4 regions of the Streptosporangium sp. NPDC004379 genome follow, and region 4 is predicted to be linked to each of the others. Evidence: riboswitches for the same ligand, from Rfam matches in the RefSeq annotation. Region 4 holds a riboswitch; each other region holds the start of a gene.
What was found. Region 4 has a riboswitch for cyclic di-AMP ahead of ACFYSC_RS24595 (hypothetical protein). Riboswitches for the same ligand answer to the same signal wherever they lie in the genome.
Positions count from the first base shown of each region.

Region 1 (5,811 bases), on a different contig from region 4:
GATCAGGGAGATGTAGTTCTCGAACCCGACGAACGACTTGTCACCGGCGAGTTCCCAGTCGTAGAGGGAGACCCAGAGGGTGTAGCCGAGCGGGAAGACGCCGAAGACGGCGAAGAGCAGGAAGTACGGGGAGACGAGGAAGTACGGGGTCGCCCGGAGGTCGAACCTGGCGAGCCCTCCGCCGCGTCCCGAGCCGCGGTGTCCGGGGGATCGGCGCGGGGACCGTGGCCGGGCCGGCGCCGGGGTGTCGACGTGCAGGGTCATCGGTAGCCTTTCAGCGGTGGGCAGGCGACCGGCCCGGCGGCGGGATCACCGCCGCCGGGCCGTGCCGATCGGGACGGGGGTCAGCCCGCGGCCTTGACGCCGGCCTCGACGAACTTCTGCCACGCCTGGTCGTAGGGCACCGAGCCCTGGTCCATGCCCTCCAGCACCTTCTCCACCGAGGTCTTCACCTGGGCGTGCTTCTCACCCAGGAAGACCGGCTGCAGGTCCTTGACCGAGTCGCCGAAGATCTGGCCGGTGGGAGCGTTGTTGAAGTAGTCGCTCTTCAGGTCCTTGACCGCCGGGTCCTCCTGGGCGGTGATGGAGCTGGGGAAGGCATTGGCCTCCTGGAAGGCCATGACGTGGCCCTCCTTGCCGGTGAGGTAGTTCACGACCTCGGCGGCCTCCTTGGGGTGCTTGCTCTGCTTGGTGATCGCCAGGTAGGAGCCGCCCCAGTTGCCGGCGCCGCCGGGAACACCGGCCACGTCCCACTTGCCCGAGTTGCCCTCGCCGGAGTTGTCCTTGATCACACCGACCATCCAGGCCGGGCAGCCCATGACGGCGAAGCCGCCCTTCTTCAGCGCGGCGTTCCACGGCGGGGTGAAGGAGGCGAGCTTGGCGGTCATGCCCGCCTGGCTGAAGCTCTTCACCGTCTCGAACGCGGTCTTGATGGCCGGGTTCGACTCCAGGATGAGCTGGTTGTTCTTGTCGAAGTAGGCGACGTTGCCGTTCTTCGGCGCCTCCTGCGACAGGACCACGTTGTAGAGGGTGTTGGGACCGTCGAGGAACTTCGGGTCGCCCTTGGCGGTGTTGGCGGCCTGGAACTTCTTGCCGACCTCCATGAAGGCGTTCCAGTCCGGCCAGAGCTTGCTGACCTCGTCGCGCTCACCGGGGAGGCCGGCCTTCTCGAACAGGTCCTTGCGGTAGCACATCGCCATGCCGCCGATGTCGGTGCCGAGGGCGAAGAGCTTGCCGTCCTTGTTGATGCCGTTCTCCCACTTGGCGGCGGGGAAGTCGCTCTTGCGCTTGTCCAGGCCGTATTCGGCGAGGTCGACGAAGAACTGCGGGCGGGCCTTCATGAGGCCCATCGCGCCCTCGTCGATGCCGACCACGTCGGCCGCGCCGCTGCCGGCCTGCAGACGCTGCAGGAGCTGGGGCAGGAAGACGTCCTCGAACCGGTCGGTCGGGTTCTCGTGCTTGATCTGGATGTTCGGGTGTGACGCGTTCCAGGTCTCGACGGCCTTCTTGTAGCCGAAGTTCGCGCCGCCGCCGAAGGTCTGCACGGTGATGGTCACCGGCTCGGAGGCCGAGCCGCCCGAGGCGGCCGTGTTCTTGGCGGGCTCACTCGAACTACAGGAGGTGACCGCCAGTGCTGCGGCGGTCATCACCACGACGGCGGCGAGCTTGCCGTGCCGCTTGGTGTTCAACATTCCGGACCCCTCTCAGGTGGTCGCCCGAATCGATTGGGAGGTGACATCGCGAACCGGCCCCCGACGAACGCGATCGGCGATGGGTTGCGCGCGGGCAGCTTTTGGGAGCGCTCCCACGAAGACTGGACGATGGGCAACCGGCGCGTCAATATGCCGAAACGTAACCGTTACATCGCGGGTGTTTCAGCTCGGCGAACAGTCGTTAAGGTGACAAACTGTGCGATCGGGCGCTTGGGAGCGCTCCCACCCCAACATGACACGACGCGGCGAACGCTCACCAACCGGGATCATCCAGTGCATCAGGGATCGTCCGGACCTTCCTCGCGGCGATAAGGTCCCGGCCGGAAAGCCGAAACGGCGACCCGGTCGTGCCGGGTCGCCGTCCGTCGGCCGTAGTCCGCCGGTCTCCGCCGCCGGTCCTCGCCGCTCCCGGAGGGACGGGAGCGGACGAGGGGAAGGGGAGAGGGGAACGGAAGACCGGAGTCGTCCGTCAGCCGTTGTAGACCGGGTATCCGTAGCCGTCGACCTGGGCGACCGGCCGGACACGCTCCTCGACCTTGCCGTTGCCGGTGTTGCCCTCGATCGTGGTGATCGTGCCGTCGCCGTTGTCCTTCTTGACGAGACCCACGTGGTCGATGGCGTCGATGTCCTTGCTGCCGCCCCAGTCGAAGAAGACCACGGCGCCGGGCTTCGGGGTCTGACCCCAGCGTCCGTTGTCGGCGAACCACTTGGCGTAGCTGACGGTGTAGGCGTCCCAGCCCATGGTGGGCCGGATGCCGGCCTGCTCGCCGACCCAGGAGACGAACATCGCGCACCAGGGGGCGTTGGCGTAGTCCTGGATCCTGCCGCCGTCGCGGGCGACGGTCTCCTTCGCGCGCTCGCTGGCGAGGTACCAGGCATGGAACTTGGTGCCGCCGCCGTAGGCGTTCTCCGAGACGCCGATCTGCTGGGCGGCGATGTCGAGGACCTGCTGGGCGCTGACCTTGGGCAGGTTCTGGGCCTGGGTCTCGGACGAGGCCGCGGCGTTCTCGGTGACCGACCCGGCCTGCGGGCCGGAGGCGTGGTTGTCGGCGAGGGCGGGAACGGTGGTCACGGCACCGCCGGCGAGGACGATGGACGCGCCCACGAGGGCGCGGACCAGGCTGTGCTTCCCGGGGGTGAGGCGGTTCTTGGCCATGGGAGAGTTCGGCTCCTTGCGTCGCTTCCATGCCGCCTACCGGGTTAGCTGACGGGTTCGGGCTGGGAAGTGCCCTACGGCGCGCGAACGCGCTGATTCACCCCATGAAGTGGTTCCCCGGTTCCGCGAGAGCCGCGGATTCGGCGGCCGCGCCCATCGACGGAGTGATCCGTCGTGATGATGCGCGGTCGGGCAATGTGTCGACGAGAGATGGGTCTGTGGACCTCGGTCCTCATCGCGAACGAGTAGAACGTACGTGCTGCTCCAGGCCGATTGCAAGCTCCCGCATTGCCTTGACTTGGGAAAACGCCGAATATCGGTGATCGTCGACTTCCCGGTCCGAAGATCGGCGACTTCGGGCCAAAGGCTTTCGCAAAAGCCGCAAACCCTTGCGGCACAGGGATTTCCGCACCGCGGGACCGGCGACGCCCCGGTGCGACGGACGATTCTTCCCGGCTGAAGCGCCCCCTAACGTAGATCTTTTTAAAGGGGGATCGTTTTACCTGTTCAGTGCCTTTCCGGGCGGCACGTCGCCGGGCGCGCGTGCTCGGATGTTCATCCGCGGTTCCCGGCCGCGTAAGGCGTCACGGTTACGGTGAGGCGATCGTGAACGGGTCATCGCCCGGCGTGGAGGAGGGGCGGGACCACGCGCGGGAACAGCCTTCGGCCATCGCCTGGGCGGAGTCCCCCCTGCAACTGCTCTGCGTGGTCGAGGCCTGCCACGCCGGGCTGCTCGGCGCCCCCGTCCGGGTGGTGCCCCGTGCCGGCTCGCGCCCGCTGACCGCCACCCGCCGGGAACTGTCCCGCCTCGTCCTTCCCCCGGGGCTGGAACAGGCCGGCCCGGCCCCCGGGCCGCCCAGGCCCCGGCGGGGCATGACCTGGGTGATCGGCGACGCCTTCTCCGGCCGGGTCCAGGCCCGCTGGCTCACCGCACTCCCCGGACGGATCGTGGTCGTCGACGACGGGCTGGCCACGATCAGGCTCCTGGAACTGCTCGCCGGGCCCCCTGGCAGGCCGCTGCTACGGGCCCGGGCCACCGCGGGCCCGTCGCGCTCCGTCCTCGGCGTGGCGGCCGGTCTGCGACTGCGCTCGGCCGCCCGGTCGGGCCGGCTGACGGTCTTCACCGCGATGCCCATCCCGGACGACCTGGCGCGCGCCGTACGCGGCAGGGGAGCCGAACTGGTCGTCCACGACTTCACCTGGCTGCGCGCGCAGCCACTGCGCCGGCCCCGGCCGCAGGAGCCCACGGTCGTCCTCGGCACCTCACTGGTGCGCAACGGCCTGATCCACCGCGACCGCTACCTCACCTGGCTCGCCGGGGTGGGCGCGGCCGGGCCGATGGCCTATTTCCCGCACCGCCGGGAGGACCCCGGCGACCTCGAACGGATCGGCGCGCAGCCCGGCGTCACCGTCTACGACGCCGGGGCCCCCGCCGAGATGACCCTGCGGGGACTGGACGCCGGGCAGCGGGTGCTCAGCCTGCCGTCCACCGCCGTCACCTCGCTACGTGTCCTGCTGGCACCCCGGGGCGTCACCGTGGAGGCGGTGGACGTCCCCGACGACTGGTGGACCGCCCTGGCGGCGCCCTCCCTCCGCTCACACCTGTCGATGTCCGCTCCTCACGACACCGGAGTCAAAAAGTGAAGGTCCTGGCCGTGGCCGACTCGGATTCCTATCTGAAGTGGGCCGCCCACCTGCTCGCGGGCCTTCCCGGCGGCTGTACGGCGGAGCTCGCGGTGATCCGTACCCCCATCGCACCCTCGCCGGCGCAGATCCGCGCGGCCGTCACCGGGGTGGCCGCCGACCCTCCCGTGCTGTCGGCGCGGGCGCTGCGCCGGGCGGCCGAACGGCTGCGGCCCGACGCGGTGCTGGCCGCCTGCACCGGCCCGGTGGTCGACGTGCTGGTCGGCGAGGTGCTCGCCGGCCTCTCGCCCAGGCCGGTGTTCGTCTCCGGGCTGCCCGGCATCTCCGTCCCCGCCACCGAGAAGGCATGGCTGTTCCGCAGCGGCTGCGACCTGTTCGTCCTGCACAGCGGCCGGGAGGTGGCGGAGTTCACCGAACTCGGCCGGAGACTGGGCGGCGGCGGCGCGGTCGGCCTGGCCCGGCTGCCGTTCCTGCCCGCGGGGCAGGCCCCGCCCCCCGCCGGGCCGCGCGACCGCGTGGTGTTCGCCGCCCAGGCCAAGGTGCCCAGGCGCAGAGAGGACCGGGAACGGATCCTGCTGTCCCTGGCGGAGCTGGCCGGGCGGCGGCCGGACCTGGACGTCGTGGTCAAGCTCCGCGCCCTCGACGACGAGCGGCAGACCCACGCCGAGCGGCACCCCTACCGGCGGCTGTGGGAGGAACTGGCCGGGCGGGACGCGGTCCCCGCCGGCGCGGTGCGGTTCGAGGCCGGCCCGATGCGCGACCACCTCGCCCGCGCGGCGGGGTTCGTCACGGTCAGCTCGACCGCCGCGCTGGAGGCGATCGCCTGCTCCGTCCCCCTGCTGGTGCTGTCGGACTTCGGGGTCGGCGCCGAGACGATCAACCTCGTCTTCGAGGGAAGCGGACTGCTCGGCACCCTCGAAGACCTGGCCGCGGGGCGCTTCCTCGCCCCGGACGGGGAGTGGTGCCACGCCAACTACTTCCACCCCGGCGGGCTGGACGACTGGACCTCCCACCTGGTCACCCTGGTCGGCATGGCCCGCTCGGGACGCCTGGTCCCGGCCCGCTCCCTGCTCGACGGGCCGGCGTACGCCGCCGCCCGCCGCCGCGCCCGGTTGCGCGTCGAGGTCCCGCCCAGGGTGCTGCGCGCCGGCCGCCGTTTTATGGCGACGCTGCGCGTCGCGGCTCGGGGCTCTTGATCCGGTGTCTTGCGGTTCTCATGGCGACGCTGCGCGTCGCGGCTCGGGGGCTGGTAACCGGTGTCTTCCCTCGTCGTTCACTCGCTGCGCTCGCTCTCTCCTC
Region 1 is NZ_JBIAMC010000008.1:104,306-110,116, forward strand. Features, by position in the region: gene ACFYSC_RS19110 (carbohydrate ABC transporter permease) at 1-264, opposite strand, end outside; gene ACFYSC_RS19115 (ABC transporter substrate-binding protein) at 345-1,691, opposite strand; gene ACFYSC_RS19120 (CHAP domain-containing protein) at 2,182-2,868, opposite strand; cyclic di-AMP (ydaO/yuaA leader) riboswitch at 2,887-3,024, opposite strand; gene ACFYSC_RS19125 (hypothetical protein) at 3,475-4,512, shown strand; gene ACFYSC_RS19130 (DUF6716 putative glycosyltransferase) at 4,524-5,708, shown strand.
Region 1: another riboswitch for cyclic di-AMP. It lies ahead of ACFYSC_RS19120 (CHAP domain-containing protein); the one in region 4 lies ahead of ACFYSC_RS24595 (hypothetical protein).

Region 2 (5,811 bases), on a different contig from region 4:
CAGGAGGGCCTCGATGAGGTCGATCGCCCGCTGGTTGACGGTGTGCAGGCGCTCGATGAGCTCGTCCCGGTCCCGCGCGGGGTCCCTGCGGGCGACGTCGAGGAGCGTCCGTGAGATCGCCAGCGGGGTGCGCAACTCGTGGGAGACGTTCGCGGCGAACCTCTGCTGCTCGGCGAAGTGGGACTCCAGCTGTTCGAGCATCGAGTCGAACGCGTCGGAGAGCTCACGGAACTCGTCCTGGCGGCCCTCCAGGCGGATCCGGTGGGACAGCGACCCGTTCCCGGTCATCCGGGCCGCGTCCGTGATCTGTGTGAGCGGCGCGAGCATCCGGCCGGCGAGGATCCATCCGCCCAGCAGGCCGAACGCCAGCAGGAAGGCCAGTGCCTGTGCCGCGCGGGGGACGAAGGCGCGCTGGAGGTCGGTGCGGTTGGGGATGAACCGCAGGGCCGGCGCCCCGGGCCGGGCCGCCTCCGGCCCCGTCCCGAGGGCGCCGTCGGGCACGTAGCGCAGCAGGAACACCCACACCACGGCCAGCAGGAGGGCGCCGGCGAGCATGAGGAACCCGGCGTAGCTGATGGTGAGCCTCAGCCGGACGCTGGGCCCCGGACGCCTGTTCAACGGGCTCCTGCTCAACGGGCGCCGGGGCGGGCGGGATCGCCGCCCGCGCCGCCGGTGTCGATCCGGTAGCCGACGCCGGGCACCGTGGCGATGAGCCACGGCTCACCGAGCCGTTTGCGCAGCGCGGAGACGGTGATGCGGACGGCGTTGGTGAAGGGGTCGGCGTTCCCGTCCCAGGCCCGCTCCAGCAGCTCCTCGGCGCTGACGACCCCGCCCTCGGCGGCCACGAGGACCTCGAGCACGGCGAACTGCTTGCGGGTGAGCGCGACGTAGCGTCCGTCCCGGAAGACCTCCCGGCGGAAGGGGTCCACCCGCAGGCCCGCGATCTCCCTGACCGGGGGCCGGGCGTGGGCGCGTCTGCGGTCGAGCGCCCGGAGGCGCATCACGAGCTCCCGGAGGTCGAACGGCTTGGTGAGGTAGTCGTCGGCGCCGAGCTCGAACCCGGAGGCCTTGTCGTCGATCCGGTCGGCGGCGGTGAGCATGAGGATCGGGATGCCGCTGCCGGAGGCGACGATGCGCCGGGCGATCTCGTCGCCGGAGGGGCCGGGGATGTCGCGGTCGAGGACCGCGAGGTCGTAGGAGTTGACGCTGAGCAGCTCCAGGGCGGAGTCGCCGTCGCCGGCGATGTCGGCGGCGATCGCCTCCAGCCGCAGACCGTCACGGACGGCCTCGGCCAGGTACGGCTCGTCCTCCACGATCAGTACGCGCATGCCGGAAGCCTAGGCGGCCCGGCATATCGCCGGGGTATGCGAGGACCTGTACGCGGCGGGCACTCGGCTCAGCCCACCGGCGCCGGCTCGGGGCGGGACCGGCCCGGCGGAGCCTCCGCCGCGGTGCGCCACCAGCGGTGCGACGCCAGGGCGGCCAGTGCGGCGCCGGCGGCGTTGAGCAGGACGTCGTCCACCGAGGACACCCGGTCCAGCCGCAGGACGTACTGCGCGGTCTCGACCATGATCGAGCAGCCTGCCCCGAGCGCGAGGATCCGCGGTACGGACGCCAGCGCCGCGAACCGCATCGGGGCGAAGAACCCCAGCGCCGCGAAGATCAGCAGGTTGCCGCCGATGCCGAGCGGCCCCATCGTGGGCAGATCCTGCAGTGGGAGCAGACTCACCCGGCCGGGGGCGACGCCGGCCTCCGGGCCGGGCATCATGGTGATCCATACGAACGGCACCGTGCCGTGGACCATGCCCAACTCGGCCAGCGACGTCCGCCACGCCGACGCGGCGCCGGCGGCACGCCGGACGCGCGCCAGAGCCCACGCCACCAGGGCGGACGGCGGCACCGCGACCAGTGTCATGAGCAGCACGCCGTTCTCCGTGCCGAGGCAGCCGTGCCACCGGCCGGCCGCGCAGCTCGGGGCGGCCATCAGGAGCGGCCGCCGCAGGACGAACGCCACGCCCGCCAGGCCGAGGACCGCCAGGCAGGCGAGCACGATCCCGCGCGTACGGCGGGGCGGTGCTGACAGGGATGCACTCCGGTTCATGCCTCCCATCGAAGGGGGAGGGCCGTTGCGGGGACGTATGCGATTTTCGATACGCCGGCGATACACGGAGTCCCCGGCCGTCCCCGGCCGTCCCCGGCCGTCCCCCGACGCGGGCCGGGACGACGGGGCGGTGGCACGGCCGGTCGCACGCTCCGTCAATGATCGTTACCATCACGTGATTCACGTCACAAAAGCCATGATTTTTCGGACTGATCACGGAAGTGTGACAAGCGTCATATTTGCCCGGTGAAATCGGCCCCTGAACAGTGGCCCGTCGATCGCCCGAGGCGTTTTCGATCTATGTATCTTTTGTGATTCCTTTGCCCTCTCCTGGGAAACAGGGGTAACTTCTGGCGTCGCGGCGAGCAAGCCATGCCACCGCGCCGGGCCCGGCCCGTCATGCCGGCGCCTGTCAAAGATCCATAAAGATCCATTCGGCCGTCGCACCCTGCGAGGAGCGCTCCCACCTGCGACGGCCTGCCGAATCCGTGCAGCCAGGAGGCACGGAACCGGGGACCCACCGGCCCGACACGTGGCCAGGGGTGAATCGGCGCGCCCGACGCGCCGTAGGGCTTCTTCCCGGCCCGAACCCGTCAGCTAACCCGGTAGGCGTCAGCGGAAGTCCCAAGGAGAAATCCTGTCTACCACCCCGCGTAACCCCCGTTCGTCGCGCTTTTTCCGCGTTTGCGCCAGTGGTTTCGCCCTCACCGTGACGGCCTCGGCCGGAGCGGTCACGATGGGCTCCCCGGCGGCGCTGGCCGACACGGGAACCGGTCCCGTTCTCCAGGTCAGGAGCACCGCCTCTCAGGTTGAGAGGCCGGTCGCCGCCTCCGCCGCCTCCGCGGCGCACACCAGCGCCAAGAAGACGGCGAAGGCGAAGAAGACCACGCTGAGCAGGACCGCACTGCAGAAGGTGAAGGCGTCCAAGGCCGTCTCGGCGGCCAAGAAGCAGATCGGCGATCCGTACCGGTGGGGAGCCTCCGGTCCCGGCGCGTTCGACTGCTCCGGTCTCGTCCGGTACGCGTGGCGCAAGGCCGGCGTCTCCCTCCCCAGGGTCACGAACAGTCAGTACCGAGCCGTGCGGAAGAAGGTCTCGTGGAGCAGCCTGCGCCCCGGTGACCTGCTGTTCTTCTACGGCAAGGGCCACGTGGGCATGTACGTCGGCAAGGGGAAGATGGTCCACTCCCCGAGCAGCGGCAAGACCGTCAGGGTCGTCCCCCTGAAGGGGTACTACCGGTCCTCCTTCTCCGGGGCGGTCCGTCCCGGAGCCTGACGGATCCCGGCCGCCGCCCCCCTGGGGCGGCCGGGAAGACGGCCCCGCCCGTCCCTTCGAAGGGACGGGCGGGGCCGCCGCGCGTCCGGGGCCGGTCGCTAACATCGGACGTGTGCGCGTCCCGACAGAGCGTCGTGCCGTGCTCGCCGGAACCCTGACACTGGCGGTCGCCGCCCTGGCCACCGGCGCGGGCCCGTTCCCCGCGCCGCGCGACCCGTGGCCCGGCGGCTCCGTCACCGTCCGCGGCGAGCACTCCGTCGTGATCGGCCACCGCGTCCCGGCGGCCCGCCTCGCCGACCTGGCGGCCGGCGCCGACCGCGCCCGCCGTACGGTCCTCGACGTCTGGGGGCCGGTCCGGGCGGTGGTCCTGTTCCCCGCGGACGACGCAGAGGCGGCGGCGCTGGCCGGCGCCGCGCCCGCCGCCGTCGCCGGCCTGGCCGCGCTGGCCGACGCGGGCCGGGTGATCGTCCTGCCGTCGGGGTACGCCAGGCTGAGCGGGACCGGCCGGGACGTGGTGCTCGCCCACGAGCTCACCCACGTGGCCACCGGCGCCACCCGCGGCGGCCGGGTGCCGGTCTGGCTGTCGGAGGGGTTCGCCGACTACGTCGGTTACCGTGACGCCGGGATCGCGGTCCCGGCGGCCGCCGCCGAACTGGCCGCCGAGGTGCGCGCGGGCCGCCTGCCCGAGCGGCTCCCCGGCCCCGCCGACTTCGCCGCGGACGCCCCCCGGCGGGCGCAGGCGTACGAGGAGGCGTGGCTCGCCTGCCACTACGTCGCGCGGCGGTACGGCGAGCGGACGCTGGTGAGGCTCTACGGTAGCGATGTCGGCGATGTGCTGGGCCTGTCCCCGGCGGAGTTCGCCGCCGGCTGGCGCGACCACCTGAGAAGGGAGCTGGGTTGACGTCCTCCCCACGCCCGAGGGCGGTGTCCCGGCGATCGGCCGCGCCGGATGCGGCCGACGCCGCAGCGGCGGCGGTCGTGCCCGGGGGGTGGCGGCCCGCCGGATGGGCGCTGGCCGCCCTGGGCGCGGCCACGGTCGCGGTCGTGGCGCTCACCACGCCCTGGCGGGCCCTGCCGTCCGCCGCCCCGGCCGTCGCGCCCGACCCGGCGCGCGACTTCACCGCCGGGCAGATCGCCCGCTCCGAGGCGTTCGACGCCGCGCTCACCGCGCCCGCCTACCTTTCGCTCGGGCTGACCCTCCTGGTCGCCGGGGTGCTGGTGGCAACCCCGCTGGGCGCCCGGCTGCTCGGACGGCTGCGCGGACCCCGGTGGGTGCGGGCGCTGCTCGGCGTCGCCGGGCTGTCCGCGGCGGTCGAGGCCCTACGCTGGCCGCTGGGCATGTGGTCGGAGACGCAGCTGCGCGCCTACGGCCTGTCCACCCAGACCTGGCCCTCCTGGACCGCGGACCGGCTCAAGGACATCGGTGTCCGGACCGCGCTGCTCGCGATCATGGTGCTCGCCGTGACGGTGCTGGCCGGGCGCTTCCGGCGCTGGTGGATACCCGCCGCGGCCGGCGCGTTCACGCTGACCGTGGCCGCGTCCTTCGCCTACCCGGTGGTCATCGAGCCGATCTTCAATGACTTCACGCCGATGGCGGCCGGGCCGCTGCGCGACGACCTGCTGGCCATGGCCGCCCGCGACGGCGTGCCCGTCGAGGACGTCCTGGTCGCCGACGCCTCCCGGCGCACCACCGCGCTCAACGCCTACGTCTCCGGGTTCGGCGCGACCCGCAGGATCGTGGTCTACGACACCCTGCTCCGGGCGCCCGCGAAAGAGGTCGAGCTGGTGGTGGCGCACGAGCTGGGCCACGCGAAGGCGGGCGACGTGCTGTACGGCACGCTCGTCGGGGGGCTGGGCGCCGCCTTCGGCGCCTGCCTGCTGTACCTGGTGCTCGCCGCGGGCCCCGTACGGCGTCGCGCCGGCGTCGCCTCGGCGGCCGACCCGCGGGCCGTGGGCCTGATCATGGGGTTGCTGAGCCTGGCCACGGTCCTGTCCGGGCCCGCGCAGAACCTGGTCAGCAGGCAGATCGAGGCCCGCGCCGACGCGCACGCGCTGGAGCTGACCCGCGACCCGGAGACGTTCGCCGCGATGCAGCGGCGCCTGTCGGTCACCAACGTCTCCGACCTGTCGCCGGACTTCCTGGAATACGTCCTCTACGGTTCTCACCCGACGACGCCGCAACGGATCGCCATGGCGCGCTCATGGGCCCGGCTGAACGGCGTCCCGGAGCCGTGAGCCGCGCGCTGTTCCTCACCAACGACTTCCCGCCCCGGCCCGGGGGCATCCAGGCGTTCGTGCGCGGCCTGGCCGACGGCCGCCCGCCGGACTCGGTGGTCGTCTACGCCCCCCGCTGGCCCGGCTGCGACGACTTCGACGCCCGCCGGCCGTACCCGGTCGTGCGCCACCCCACCTCGCTGATGCTGCCCACGCGCGGGGT
Region 2 is NZ_JBIAMC010000001.1:318,670-324,480, reverse strand. Features, by position in the region: gene ACFYSC_RS01330 (sensor histidine kinase) at 1-618, opposite strand, end outside; gene ACFYSC_RS01325 (response regulator transcription factor) at 630-1,328, opposite strand; gene ACFYSC_RS01320 (VanZ family protein) at 1,397-2,101, opposite strand; cyclic di-AMP (ydaO/yuaA leader) riboswitch at 2,570-2,728, shown strand; gene ACFYSC_RS01315 (C40 family peptidase) at 2,811-3,374, shown strand; gene ACFYSC_RS01310 (hypothetical protein) at 3,487-4,275, shown strand; gene ACFYSC_RS01305 (M48 family metallopeptidase) at 4,272-5,609, shown strand; gene ACFYSC_RS01300 (glycosyltransferase family 4 protein) at 5,606-5,811, shown strand, end outside.
Region 2: another riboswitch for cyclic di-AMP. It lies ahead of ACFYSC_RS01315 (C40 family peptidase); the one in region 4 lies ahead of ACFYSC_RS24595 (hypothetical protein).

Region 3 (5,811 bases), on a different contig from region 4:
GCGCGGGACCGCTGCGGGTGGAGTCGAGATATCGCCTGAGGTCCTCGATGGGGACGGCGGCGGCCGCCGGTCCCGCTGCGTCGATCACGATTTCCCGCACACCGGTGACGCGCTGGATGTCGAGGATGGTGTCGGCGTCGCAGGCCGACAGGGAGTGGCTGCCACGGTGCCGTGCGTAGGTGCTCGTCGAGGTGTATCCGAGGAGCACGCGTTCACCCGTCTGCGTCGTGCCGAGCACGACGGAGCGGTCCGGTCGCACGGCTACCAGGAGTCCCCATTCGGCGAGCGCCGCCAGCAGCCGGTGCGGGCCGCCGTGCTGTGCGAGCACGTCGCCGAGAGCGGGGTTCCCGATGCTCATATGAGGAACGATAGGTAGGGGACCACGGCTTATGAGGGTAATCGTGAACTTTTGTGGTGAGCAATACCAAGTTGAATTTTGTACGCATGAGATCGTCCCGGATGGGTAGCGGCAAGACCCGTCTCGTATGCCGGGACACTCGTGAACACGTTCACAAGCGTCGGTAGACTCGAGAGGTCGTGCAGCAGCCTCTCGTCTTAAGGATCCCGCCTGTGAACAAGCCCGTCGTACTGGTCGCAGAGGAACTCTCCGAGGCCGGTCTCGCGGTCCTGGGCGCGGACTTCGACGTCCGCCACGTCGACGGCGCCGACCGCGCGCAGTTCCTGCCCGCCCTCGCCGGGGTCGACGCCCTCATCGTGCGCAGCGCCACCCAGGTGGACGCCGAAGCGATCGCCGCCGCGCCGAAGCTCCGGGTCGTCGCCCGCGCCGGCGTCGGGCTGGACAACGTCGACGTCGAGGCCGCCACCAAGGCCGGTGTCATGGTCGTCAACGCCCCGACCTCCAACATCACCAGCGCCGCCGAGCACACCGTCGCGTTGATCCTCGCCTCCGCGCGCAACGTCGCCCAGGCGCACTCCGCGCTCAAGGGCGGCGAGTGGAAGCGCTCCAAGTACACCGGCGTCGAGCTCGACCAGAAGGTCGTCGCCATCCTCGGCCTCGGCAAGATCGGCCAGCTCGTCGCCCAGCGCCTGCAGCCGTTCGGGGTCGAGCTGATCGCCTACGACCCCTACCTGCAGCCGGCCCGCGCCGCGCAGATGGGCGTTCGCCTGGTGTCGCTGGAGGAGGCCCTCGCCGAGGCCGACTTCATCACCGTGCACCTGCCCAAGTCCAAGGAGACCATCGGGCTCATCGGCGACAAGGAGCTGCGGGCCGTCAAGCCGACGGTGCGCCTGATCAACGTCGCCCGCGGCGGCATCATCGACGAGAACGCCCTGTACTCGGCGATCAAGGAGGGCCGGGTCGCCGGCGCCGGCGTCGACGTCTTCCCCAAGGAGCCGGTCACCGACAGCCCGCTGTTCGAGCTGGACCAGGTCGTCGTCACCCCGCACCTGGGCGCCTCCACCCACGAGGCCCAGGAGAAGGCCGGCACCCAGGTCGCGCGCAGCGTGAAGCTGGCCCTTGCCGGGGAGTTCGTGCCGGACGCCGTCAACGTCCAGGGCGGCGCCGTCGCCGAGGACGTCAAGCCCGGCCTGCCGCTGGCCGAGAAGCTCGGCCGGGTCTTCACCGCGCTGGCCGGCGAGGTCGCCACCCGCCTGGACGTCGAGGTCCGCGGTGAGATCTCCGCGCACGACGTCCGGGTGCTGGAGCTGGCCGCGCTCAAGGGCGTCTTCGCCGACGTGGTGGAGGACTCCGTCACCTACGTCAACGCCCCGCTGCTCGCCAGGGACCGCGGGGTGACCGTCGAGCTGGTCACCAGCCCGGACAGCCCCGACTGGCGCAACGTGGTGACCGTGCGCGGCGTCCTCGCCGACGGCCGTACGGTCTCGGTCTCCGGCACGCTGTCCGGCCCGCGGCAGATCACGAAGATCGTCGAGGTCAACGGCTACCAGATGGAGATCGAGCCGACCGACCACCTGTCGTTCTTCGCCTACAGCGACCGTCCCGGCGTCGTCGGCGTCGTCGGGCGCATCCTGGGCGACCACGGCATCAACATCGCCTCGATGCAGGTGGCCCGTGACGTCAAGGGCGGCAAGGCGCTCATCGCGCTGACCGTCGACACCGCCATCCCGGCCGACGTGGTGGACCAGATCGCCGCCGAGATCGGCGCCGACAGCGGCCGCTCGGTCGACCTGGCCGACTAGCCCGCCGTCTCCGCGGGTCCCCGGTACGGCGGGGGCCCGCGGAGACGTCTCCGAGCCCGTACGGCGAGCGGACCCGAGCCCGTACGGCGGAGCGGATCCCGGGCGTGCACGGCGGGACGGGCCGTCACGCGGAGCGCGCGCTGTCGTCTCATCATGTGAGAAATGTGTACGGCGGGCGAGACGGCGTTCCGGCGGGCGGGTACTGTGACAGGAAATGCGCCAGGTTCTCGTAATCCTTACCTGCCGCGGCGGGGCCTGACGGACAGGCCGGCACCTCGCCGCGGTGCGATGGCGTTCGCCGGCTTCACCTTCGCGTCGCGGATCCGCGTCCCGGATCCGCGGCCCCAGGCCCGGTCGGACTCGTGACCGGAGTCCCCCATCACATTTCCCGCTCGCCCGTGAACGAGACGAGGCTTGTCATGTACGACATGTATCCCTGGAACCGTCCGGAAGAAAGCAAGGACGAGGCCGCCGACGCGCTGCAGACCGCGCTGGACCGGCGCGACAACGGCGGGGTGCCCATCCGCTGACCCGGATCGACCGATCCGGATCGACCGATCCGGATCGACCGGCCCGGAGTGACCGGCCTGGAGTGACCGGCCCGGATCGACCGGCCCGGAGTGACCGGGAGAGACCGCCGGCCGGGATCGGGGCCGGCGGTCTCCCGCGCCGCGTCAGGCGTCCTTCGCGTCGCCCTTCTTGTCGTCCTTCCCGGTGTCCTTGCCGGTCGTCATGGTGCCGTTCTCGATCGAGATCTTGACACCAGAGCGGTCGGGGCGGACGGCCCCGGCGAAGACGCTGCGCCGCCAGGAGCTGAGCTTCTCCTCGCGGATGACGTCGCCGGTGCGCGGGGCGTGGACCATGTAGCCGGGCCGGCTGATCATGCCGACGTGGCCGAGGCCGCTGAAGAAGACGAGGTCACCGGGCTTGAGGTTCTTCCAGGAGACCTTCTTGTGGAAGGCCGCGTACTGGTCGTAAGTGACCCGGGGGAGCTTGATGCCGGCGGCGCGGTAGGCGCGTTGCATCAGGCCGGAGCAGTCGAAGCCGCCGTGGCCGGTGCCGCCCCAGACGTAGGGGACGCCGCGCTTGGACATCGCCCACCGCACGGCCTGCTTCCAGGCGGGAACGATCGCCTTGGCGGGGGCGGCCTTCGCGGGCTCGGACGTGGACCCGGACTCGGCGGCGGCCGCGGGGGCGGGGGCCGGCGTGGGGACGGCGGCCGGGAGGGCCGCGGAGAGCGTGGGTGAGGGGGCGACCACCGGTGAGGGGGCCGGGGTGTCCGCCATGGCGGCGGCGGGGGTCGCGAGCGCGGCGGTGCCGGCGGCGACGATGGACAGGGCACGGGGGAAAAACTTGCCGGACAGGGTGGTTCCTTCCATAAGGCCTGCCGGGTTAGCTGTCGGGCTCGGGCGTGGAGGCCGCCCTACGGCGCGGGAAACGCGCTGATTCGCCCCAAGGAAAACCCGTGTGGGCAGCCGGAACGCGCTCGCTGACAGCGGAGTCATGTGTTCCGGCGCCCCGGGTTTTCCGGAAGGTGGGTCCCCGGCTCCCCGGGGCCGGACATGGGGGTGGCCCACGGGGATTAGGCGTCGATACGAATGGGAGGACCATAACGAAGGTTCATGAATCGGTCAATACGTCGCAAAGTCGGACAAATCGATCAAGGGTTTGTGACACGCCGTTCTGTCCGTAGCGTGAGATGGGTGTTCGGCAGTCGAGACAAACCGGTAGGGTGCGAACATGGACTCGCGCAACATTCGCCTGGCAGTCATCCCCGGCGACGGGATCGGAGTGGAAGTCGTCGCCGAGGGGCTGAAGGTCCTCCAAGCGGTCGGCGCCAAGGCCGAGACCACCACCTACGACCTCGGCGCCAAGCGTTACCACGCGACCGGTGAGGTCCTCACCGAAGCTGTTCTGGACGAGCTGCGCGGATACGACGCGATCCTGCTCGGCGCGATCGGCGACCCCAGCGTGCCCCCCGGCGTCCTGGAGCGCGACCTGCTGCTCAAGCTCCGCTTCCGGCTCGACCACTACGTCAACCTCCGCCCGGTCAAGCTCTTCCCCGGCGTGGAGACCCCGCTCGGCGGTTCCCGGCCCGAGGACATCGACATGGTCGTCGTCCGCGAGGGCACCGAGGGGCTGTACGCCGGGACCGGGGGCGTGATGCGCCGGGACACCCCGCATGAGATCGCCACACAGGAGTCGCTGAACACCGCGTTCGGTGTCGAGCGCGTCGTCCGCTACGCCTTCGACAAGGCGCGGAGCCGCCCCCGCCGGAAGATCACGCTGGTCCACAAGACCAACGTGCTCACCTACGCCGGAGACCTCTGGGCCCGCACGTTCGACCGGGTCGGCCAGGAGTACCCCGAGGTCCAGACCGACTACTGCCACGTCGACGCGGCCTCGATGTTCTTCGTCACGCAGCCGGAGCGGTTCGACGTGATCGTCACCGACAACCTCTTCGGCGACATCCTCACCGACATCGGCGCCGCCGTCGCCGGAGGAATCGGCCTGGCGGCCAGCGGCAACGTCAACCCCGACCGCACCGCGCCGAGCATGTTCGAGCCGGTCCACGGCAGCGCGCCCGACATCGCGGGCCAGGGCAAGGCCGACCCGACCGCCACGATCCTGTCGGTCGCCATGCTCCTCGACCACCTCGGCCTGTCCGAGGAGGCCGCCCGGATCGAACAGGCCGTGGCCGACGACCTCCTGGAGCGGCAGACCGGCTGGGCGGGCCGGACCACCCACGAGATCGGCGACGACATCGTCGCGCGAGTAGCCGGCTGAGGCCGCCTGCTCGATTCACCCACGCGCCCGGCGGCTCCGCGAGCCGCCGGGCGCTGCTTTTTGTCCGCAGTGCCACGTCCACTGCCGACTTTGTCCTAGATGCAGTAGTTTCCCGGTATCCAGTCCATCGCAGAATGGACTGAGGTGCAGTTCGACTCGAAGAGAAGGATTCCCGCCATGGCCACCGCTCAGAAGCTCAGCTTCAACGTGCAGCACTCCGACCACGCTCGCACCGCGGCCGAGCGCGAGCAGGTACTGGCGAACCCCGGATTCGGCCAGGTCTTCACCGACCACATGATCCGGATCGACTACACCGAGGGCCGGGGCTGGCACGACGCGCGGCTCATGCCGTACGGCCCGCTGAGCCTCGACCCGGCGACCGCGGTCTTCCACTACGCCCAGGAGTTCTTCGAGGGGCTGAAGGCGTACCGCCAGGAGAGCGGCTCGATCGTGTCGTTCCGGCCGCAGGCCAACGCCGCCAGGTTCAACCTCTCGGCGGGCCGGATGGCCATGCCCGAACTGCCGGAGGAGGCGTTCGTCGAGTCGCTGGAGCTGCTCGTCCAGACCGACCGCGACTGGGTGCCCACCACCTCCGGCCACAGCCTCTACCTGCGCCCCTTCATGATCGCCACGCAGCCGGCGCTCGGGGTGAACCACCCGTCCTCGACCTACTCCTACATGGTGATCGCCTCCCCGGCCGCCTCCTACTTCGGCGGGAGCCGGCCCGTCTCGGTCTGGCTGTCCACCGAGTACACCCGCGCCGCCCCCGGCGGCACCGGGTTCGCCAAGTGCGGCGGCAACTACGCCGCCGCCTTCGTGGCCCAGCGCCAGGCCGTCGCGGAGGGTTGTGACCAGGTGGTCTGG
Region 3 is NZ_JBIAMC010000004.1:252,683-258,493, forward strand. Features, by position in the region: gene ACFYSC_RS11070 (hypothetical protein) at 1-358, opposite strand, end outside; gene serA (phosphoglycerate dehydrogenase) at 571-2,160, shown strand; gene ACFYSC_RS11080 (C40 family peptidase) at 2,835-3,539, opposite strand; cyclic di-AMP (ydaO/yuaA leader) riboswitch at 3,527-3,759, opposite strand; gene ACFYSC_RS11085 (3-isopropylmalate dehydrogenase) at 3,901-4,947, shown strand; gene ACFYSC_RS11090 (branched-chain amino acid aminotransferase) at 5,125-5,811, shown strand, end outside.
Region 3: another riboswitch for cyclic di-AMP. It lies ahead of ACFYSC_RS11080 (C40 family peptidase); the one in region 4 lies ahead of ACFYSC_RS24595 (hypothetical protein).

Region 4 (5,811 bases):
GCCCCGGGCACGAGCGCGACGACATCGCGCTCCTGCTGGCCAGGGTGCGGGAGCTGGGCGAGGAGGACCTGGCGCAGCTCACGCTCACCCCCGACCCGCGCTCCGCCGCCCAGGCCCGCCGCCTCGTGCGCGCGACGCTGTCGGAGTGGCGGCTGGACCCGATCGCCGACGCCACCGAGCTCATGATCAGTGAGCTGGTCACCAACGCCATCAAGCACGGCTCGGGCATCGTCGAGGTGCGCCTGCTGCGCGGCCCCTCGCTGGTGTGCGAGGTGGCCGACCGCTCTCCGCTGCCCCCGGTCATGCGTGAGGCGGGCAGCGACGACGACACCGGCCGCGGCCTGCATCTGATCAACTGGCTCGCGCACCGCTGGGGCACCCGCCCGACCCCGGACGGCAAGATCGTCTGGGTGGAGCAGCGCCTGCCGTAGGGTCTCCCCGGCCCTGTTCCCCGGCCCCGCCGGAGCCGTGCCCACGGGACGCGATGACTACTCGTCCCGCGGGAGTTACGGTCGAGGTGAGGATCGGGGAGGACATGATGAGCATCGACATACGCGAGGCCTACCGCCGAGCGCTGGACGACTTCGGCGCTCTCGTCCACCGGATCGGGTCCGGGCAGTGGGGGCGTCCCACCCCGTGCGTGGACTGGGACGTCCGCACCCTGGTCGACCACGTGGTCAGGGAGAACCGCTGGGTCCCCCTGCTGCTGGCCGACCGGACCGTGGGCGAGACCGGTGACGCCCTGGACGGCGACATGCTCGGTGACGACGCGCTGAAGGCGTTCGACACCTCCGCCACCGCGGCCGTGCAGGCCGTGTTCGAGGACGGGGCGCTCACCCGCGTCGTCCACCTGTCGTTCGGCGACGCGCCCGGCGGCGAGTACGTCGCGGAGCTGTTCGCCGACGTCCTGATCCACACCTGGGACCTCGCCCGGGCCATCGGCGCCGACGAGCGGCTCGACCCGGAGCTGGTCGACGCCTGCGCGGCCTGGTTCGCCGACGCGGAGAAGGGCTACCGGCAGGCCGGGGTCATCGGGGAGCAGCAGCCGGTCCCCGCGGGCACCGACGCGCAGACCCGTCTCCTTGCGGCCTGGGGCCGCCCGCCGAGGCCCGCCGGAGACGACGGCTAGATCCGTTCGCGGACGGCCTCCGTCCGCCGCCCGGCGGGAACGCCTGCCGGGCCCGCCCGCGGGCCACTCCCATCCACCAGGTTCCAACATCTTCCAACTACCATGGTTGTGGTAATTTGCTGGAATCTGGTGATTTAAGGGGTGGTCAATGCTCGCCCAGCAGCGGCGGCAGGCGATCTTGGACCGGGTGCGCACGAGCGGCGGCGCCCGGGTCGCCGACCTGGTGCGTGAGCTCGGGGTCTCGGACATGACGATCCGCCGGGACCTGGAGGTGCTGGCCGAGCGCGGGCTGGTGGCGAAGGTCCACGGCGGCGCCACCGTCGCCGGGCCCGGCTCCACCGAGGAACCGGGGTTCGCCGCCAAGTCGGCGCGCCAGCAGCCGGAGAAGGAGGCGATCGCCCGGCGGGCGGCCCGGCTGGTACGGCCGGGCACGGCCGTGGCGCTCTCCGCCGGGACCACCACCTGGACGCTCGCCCGCTTCCTGACCGACGTGCCCGACCTGACGGTGATCACCAACTCGATCGGGGTCGCCGACGTCTTCCACCGCTCCCCCCGCGCCGACCGCACCGTCGTGCTGACCGGCGGCGTCCGCACGCCCTCCGACGCGCTGGTCGGCCCGGTCGCGGTCGCGGCGATCCGCGGGCTGCACGTGGACACCCTCTTCCTCGGCGTGCACGGGATGAGCGTGCGCGCCGGGTTCACCACGCCCAACCTGCTGGAGGCCGAGACCGACCGCGAGCTGGTCGCCTCGGCGCACCGGCTGGTGGTGCCGGCCGACCACACCAAGTGGGACACGGTCGGCATCAGCACGATCGCCGGACTGGCCGAGGCGCACGTCGTGGTCAGCGACTCCGGCCTGCCGGAGGAGGCCCGCGAGGAGCTGGCGTCCCAGGTGGGCGAACTGATCATCACCGACCCCCACCAGCGGAACGAGACGGTGAGCTCATGAAACGCACGATCACCCACCTGGCCGACGGCCGCGAACTGCTCTACTTCGACCGGCGGGACGACGCCGACCGGAGCGCGGCCGACCTGCGCGACCTGCCGCCCCGCCCCCCGGCCTCCGAGCTGCGCTACGACCCTCTCACCGAGGAGTGGATCGCGGTGGCCGGGCACCGCCAGAGCCGCACGTTCCTGCCCCCGGCCGACGAGTGCCCGCTGTGCCCCTCGGCCCCCGGCCGGCTCACCGAGATCCCCTCATCCGACTACGACGTCGTGGTCTTCGAGAACCGCTTCCCGTCCTTCTCCGGCCAGCCGGTCGACGCCGTTCCGGTCGGCGGGCTGAGCGAGGTCCGCCCGGGGACCGGGCGGTGCGAGGTGGTGTGCTTCACCTCCGACCACGGCTCCTCCTTCTCGCGGCTGTCCCCCGAGCAGGTCGATCTGGTCATGGAGGCGTGGATCGACCGTACGGCGGAGCTGTCGGCGCTGCCCGGGGTGGAGCAGGTCTTCTGCTTCGAGAACCGGGGCCCCGAGATCGGCATCACCCTGGCCCACCCGCACGGGCAGATCTACGCCTACCCCTACGTGACCCCCCGGACCCGGCTGTCCCTGGAGGCGGCCGAGCGGCACCGGAGGCGGACCGGCGGCAACCTGTTCGCCGACGTGCTCGCCGCCGAGCGGGAGGCGGGCGTCCGCGTGGTCGCCGCCAACGAGCACTGGACGGCGTTCGTGCCGGCCGCGGCGCGCTGGCCGGTCGAGGTCCACCTCTACCCCCATCGCCGGGTTCCCGGCCTGGGGTCGCTGGAGGCCGCCGAGCGGGCGGCGTTCGGCCCCCTGTACACCCGGGTCCTGCGCGCCCTGGACGGGTTCTTCGGTGTGCCCCTGCCGTACGTGGCGGCCTGGCACCAGGCGCCGGTGCACACCGGCCGGGATCTGTCGTACGCCCACCTGGAGGTGTTCAGCATCCGCCGGGCGCCCGACAAGCTGAAGTATCTGGCCGGGTCGGAGTCCGCGATGGGCGCCTTCGTCAACGACGTGCTGCCGGAGGACACGGCCCGCCGCCTGCGGTCCCTGGTCGGGGAATGACCGGCGGACGGTCACGGGACGGGGTCGCGTGACCGTCCGTTTACCATTACTATCCTCACCCATTGGACTTAATGTCCGATATGCCTAATTCCGGGTGCGTCGCCCGGGAGCCGGGGAACCACCGCACCCGGGGTGAATCCACTTCGGTGGAAGGGCTCTCTCCCGCCCGAACCCGTCAGCTAACCCGGTAGGCGGTAGGAGAGGAGAGCCGTGGCGGCCCCGTCCCCCACGTCCCGTCGCCGTGCGGCCATGACCGTCTCCGCGGTCTCGGCCCTGGTGTTCGTCCTCGCCGGCGGGCCCGCCGGCGCCGACCCCAAGCCGTCCGAGTCCGAACTGCGCGCCGACCTGGCGAAGCTCACCGAGAAGGTCGACGGGCTCATCGAGGACTACGCGGCCAAACGGGAGTCGCTGCGCGAGGCCCGGCAGGCCGAGAGCCGGGCCAGGGCCGCCCTTGCCGAGGCCGAACGCGCCTACGCGGAGGCCAGGAAGCAGGTCGCCGGCATCGCCAGCCTCCAGTACCAGGGCGGTCAGCAGGGGGGCGGGAGCGACCTGCCCTCCCTGCTGACCGCCCCCCGGATGGACGGCGCGGCGGTCACCGCCCAGCTCGCCGCCCAGCAGGGCGCCCACCTCCGGACCTTCGCCCAGAGCCGGGACCTGCGCGGCCGGGCGGCCGAGGAGGCCGCCCGGCTCACCGGCCGGATCGCCGAGGAGGGTGACGCCGTGGCCGCCCGGCGCCGCGACGCCGAGAAGGCCATCGCGGACATCAGGCGGAAGCTCGACGCGCTCGTCCCCGTGGGCTCGGGCCGTCGCACCGACGGCAGCTGGGCGCCCCAGCTGCCCACCGGCTCCGACAACATCACCGACCGTACCCGGATCATGCGCGAGGCGGTCGGGAAGCGGTTCACCCTCCCCCACGAGGTCGGCTGCTACCGCTCGGAGAACGACGGCGGCGAGCACCCGCTGGGCCGGGCCTGCGACTTCATGATGAGCACCGGCGGATCGACGCCCACGGCGGGCCATGTCGGGCTCGGCGACGAGATCGCCGCCTGGGCCCTCAAGAACAGGACCCGACTCGGGGTGAAGTACGTGATCTGGCGTCAGCGGATCAACAGCGGCACCGGCTGGCGCGCCATGTCCGACCGCGGCGGCGTCACCGCCAACCACTTCGACCACGTCCACATCTCGATGTACTGACGGACCCGGCCGGACGTTTCCCGGAGTACCGACGGACCCGGCGGGATCGGCGGCGTCACGGGCGGGTGACGGCGACGTCCGTCGTCCCCGCCGCCTCGGCGACCATCCGGTCCAGGCCGGCCAGGTCGGCCGGGCGGGCGACGGCCGCCTCCGCGAAACGGGCGAGCAGCCGGGCGAACGCCTCGCGGTCGGCCTCCGTCCAGTCGGCGATCAGGCCGTCCAGGTAGGTCCGCCGGTAGCGGACGACCACCTCCAGCACCCGGCGGCCACGCTCGCTCAGCACGAGGCGGGCCCGCCGGGCGTCCACCGCCGACTCCTCCCGTGCCACCAGACCCGCGCCGATCGCGTCGTTGACGAGCCTGCTGGCGGTGGACGGGTCCACGTCGAGCTGCTCGGCGACGGCGCCCACGGTCACCTCGGGGACGTCCAGGCTCAGCTTGTGCACCGCGTGCACGACCATCACGTTCGACATCTGCACCGGCCGGGGCGGCTCACCCGCCCGGCGGGCACGCAGCGGCCGGGCCCAGATCCGGCGCAGCCGGAACAGCGCCACGTCGATCGCCGCTCCCGGCGTCCGGTCGTTCACGGCGTACCCCTACGGCGGGTACGGCCCGCCCGCGGCGCGCCGTACGGGACGGATGGTCACGAAAGATCAACCCAGCAGGCGGATCGGGTTGAAGACGTCGGCGTACGCCAGCAGGCCGGCCATGACGATCATCACCAGGGCGATGGCGTAGGTGAGCGGGAGCGCCTTGGCGATGTCCACGTGGGAGGGGGCGGGACGGCGCGTCACACGGGCGAAGCCCCGCTTCAGGCCCTCCCACAGCCCGCCGGCGATGTGGCCGCCGTCCAGCGGGAGCAGCGGGATCAGGTTGAACATGCCGATCGCCAGGTTGAAGACGGCCAGCAGGTTGATGAAGATGACGACCTTGCTCTCCAGCGGAGCCGAGGAGGCCACGATCTCCCCGCCCATGCGGCCGACGCCGACGATGCCCACCGGGCCGTTCTTGTCGCGCTCCTGGCCGGAGAAGGCGGCGTTCCAGACGCCGACCATCTTCTCCGGGAAGCGCAGCAGCGCGCCCGCCGTCAGCGAGGTGGTGTCCCACATGTGGGAGGCGACCGCGCCGAGGCTCTGCCGCTCGGTGACGACCACCGGGCTGACCCCGAGGTAACCGACGCCCTTGTCGATCTTCCCGGGCTCGTCCAGCGACTCGCGGTCCTGGGCGATGAGGTTCGCGGTCACGGTCATCGGCCGGCCGTCCCGCTCGATGCCGATCGCCAGCGGGCCGGCGCCGTGGGAGCGGATGGCCCGCGTCGCGGCGTCCCAGCTCGCGACGGGCCTGCCCGCCACCGACACCAGGACGTCACCGGCGCGCAGCCCCGCCGCGGCGGCCGGGCTGGGCCTGTCGGTCGCGGCGCACCCGGCCCCGGGGTTCTTCGCGATCTCGGCGGAGGTCTTGACG
Region 4 is NZ_JBIAMC010000012.1:11,577-17,387, forward strand. Features, by position in the region: gene ACFYSC_RS24575 (SpoIIE family protein phosphatase) at 1-431, shown strand, start outside; gene ACFYSC_RS24580 (TIGR03086 family metal-binding protein) at 539-1,129, shown strand; gene ACFYSC_RS24585 (DeoR/GlpR family DNA-binding transcription regulator) at 1,278-2,078, shown strand; gene galT (galactose-1-phosphate uridylyltransferase) at 2,075-3,154, shown strand; cyclic di-AMP (ydaO/yuaA leader) riboswitch at 3,226-3,362, shown strand; gene ACFYSC_RS24595 (hypothetical protein) at 3,404-4,348, shown strand; gene ACFYSC_RS24600 (MarR family winged helix-turn-helix transcriptional regulator) at 4,404-4,934, opposite strand; gene ACFYSC_RS24605 (site-2 protease family protein) at 5,001-5,811, opposite strand, start outside.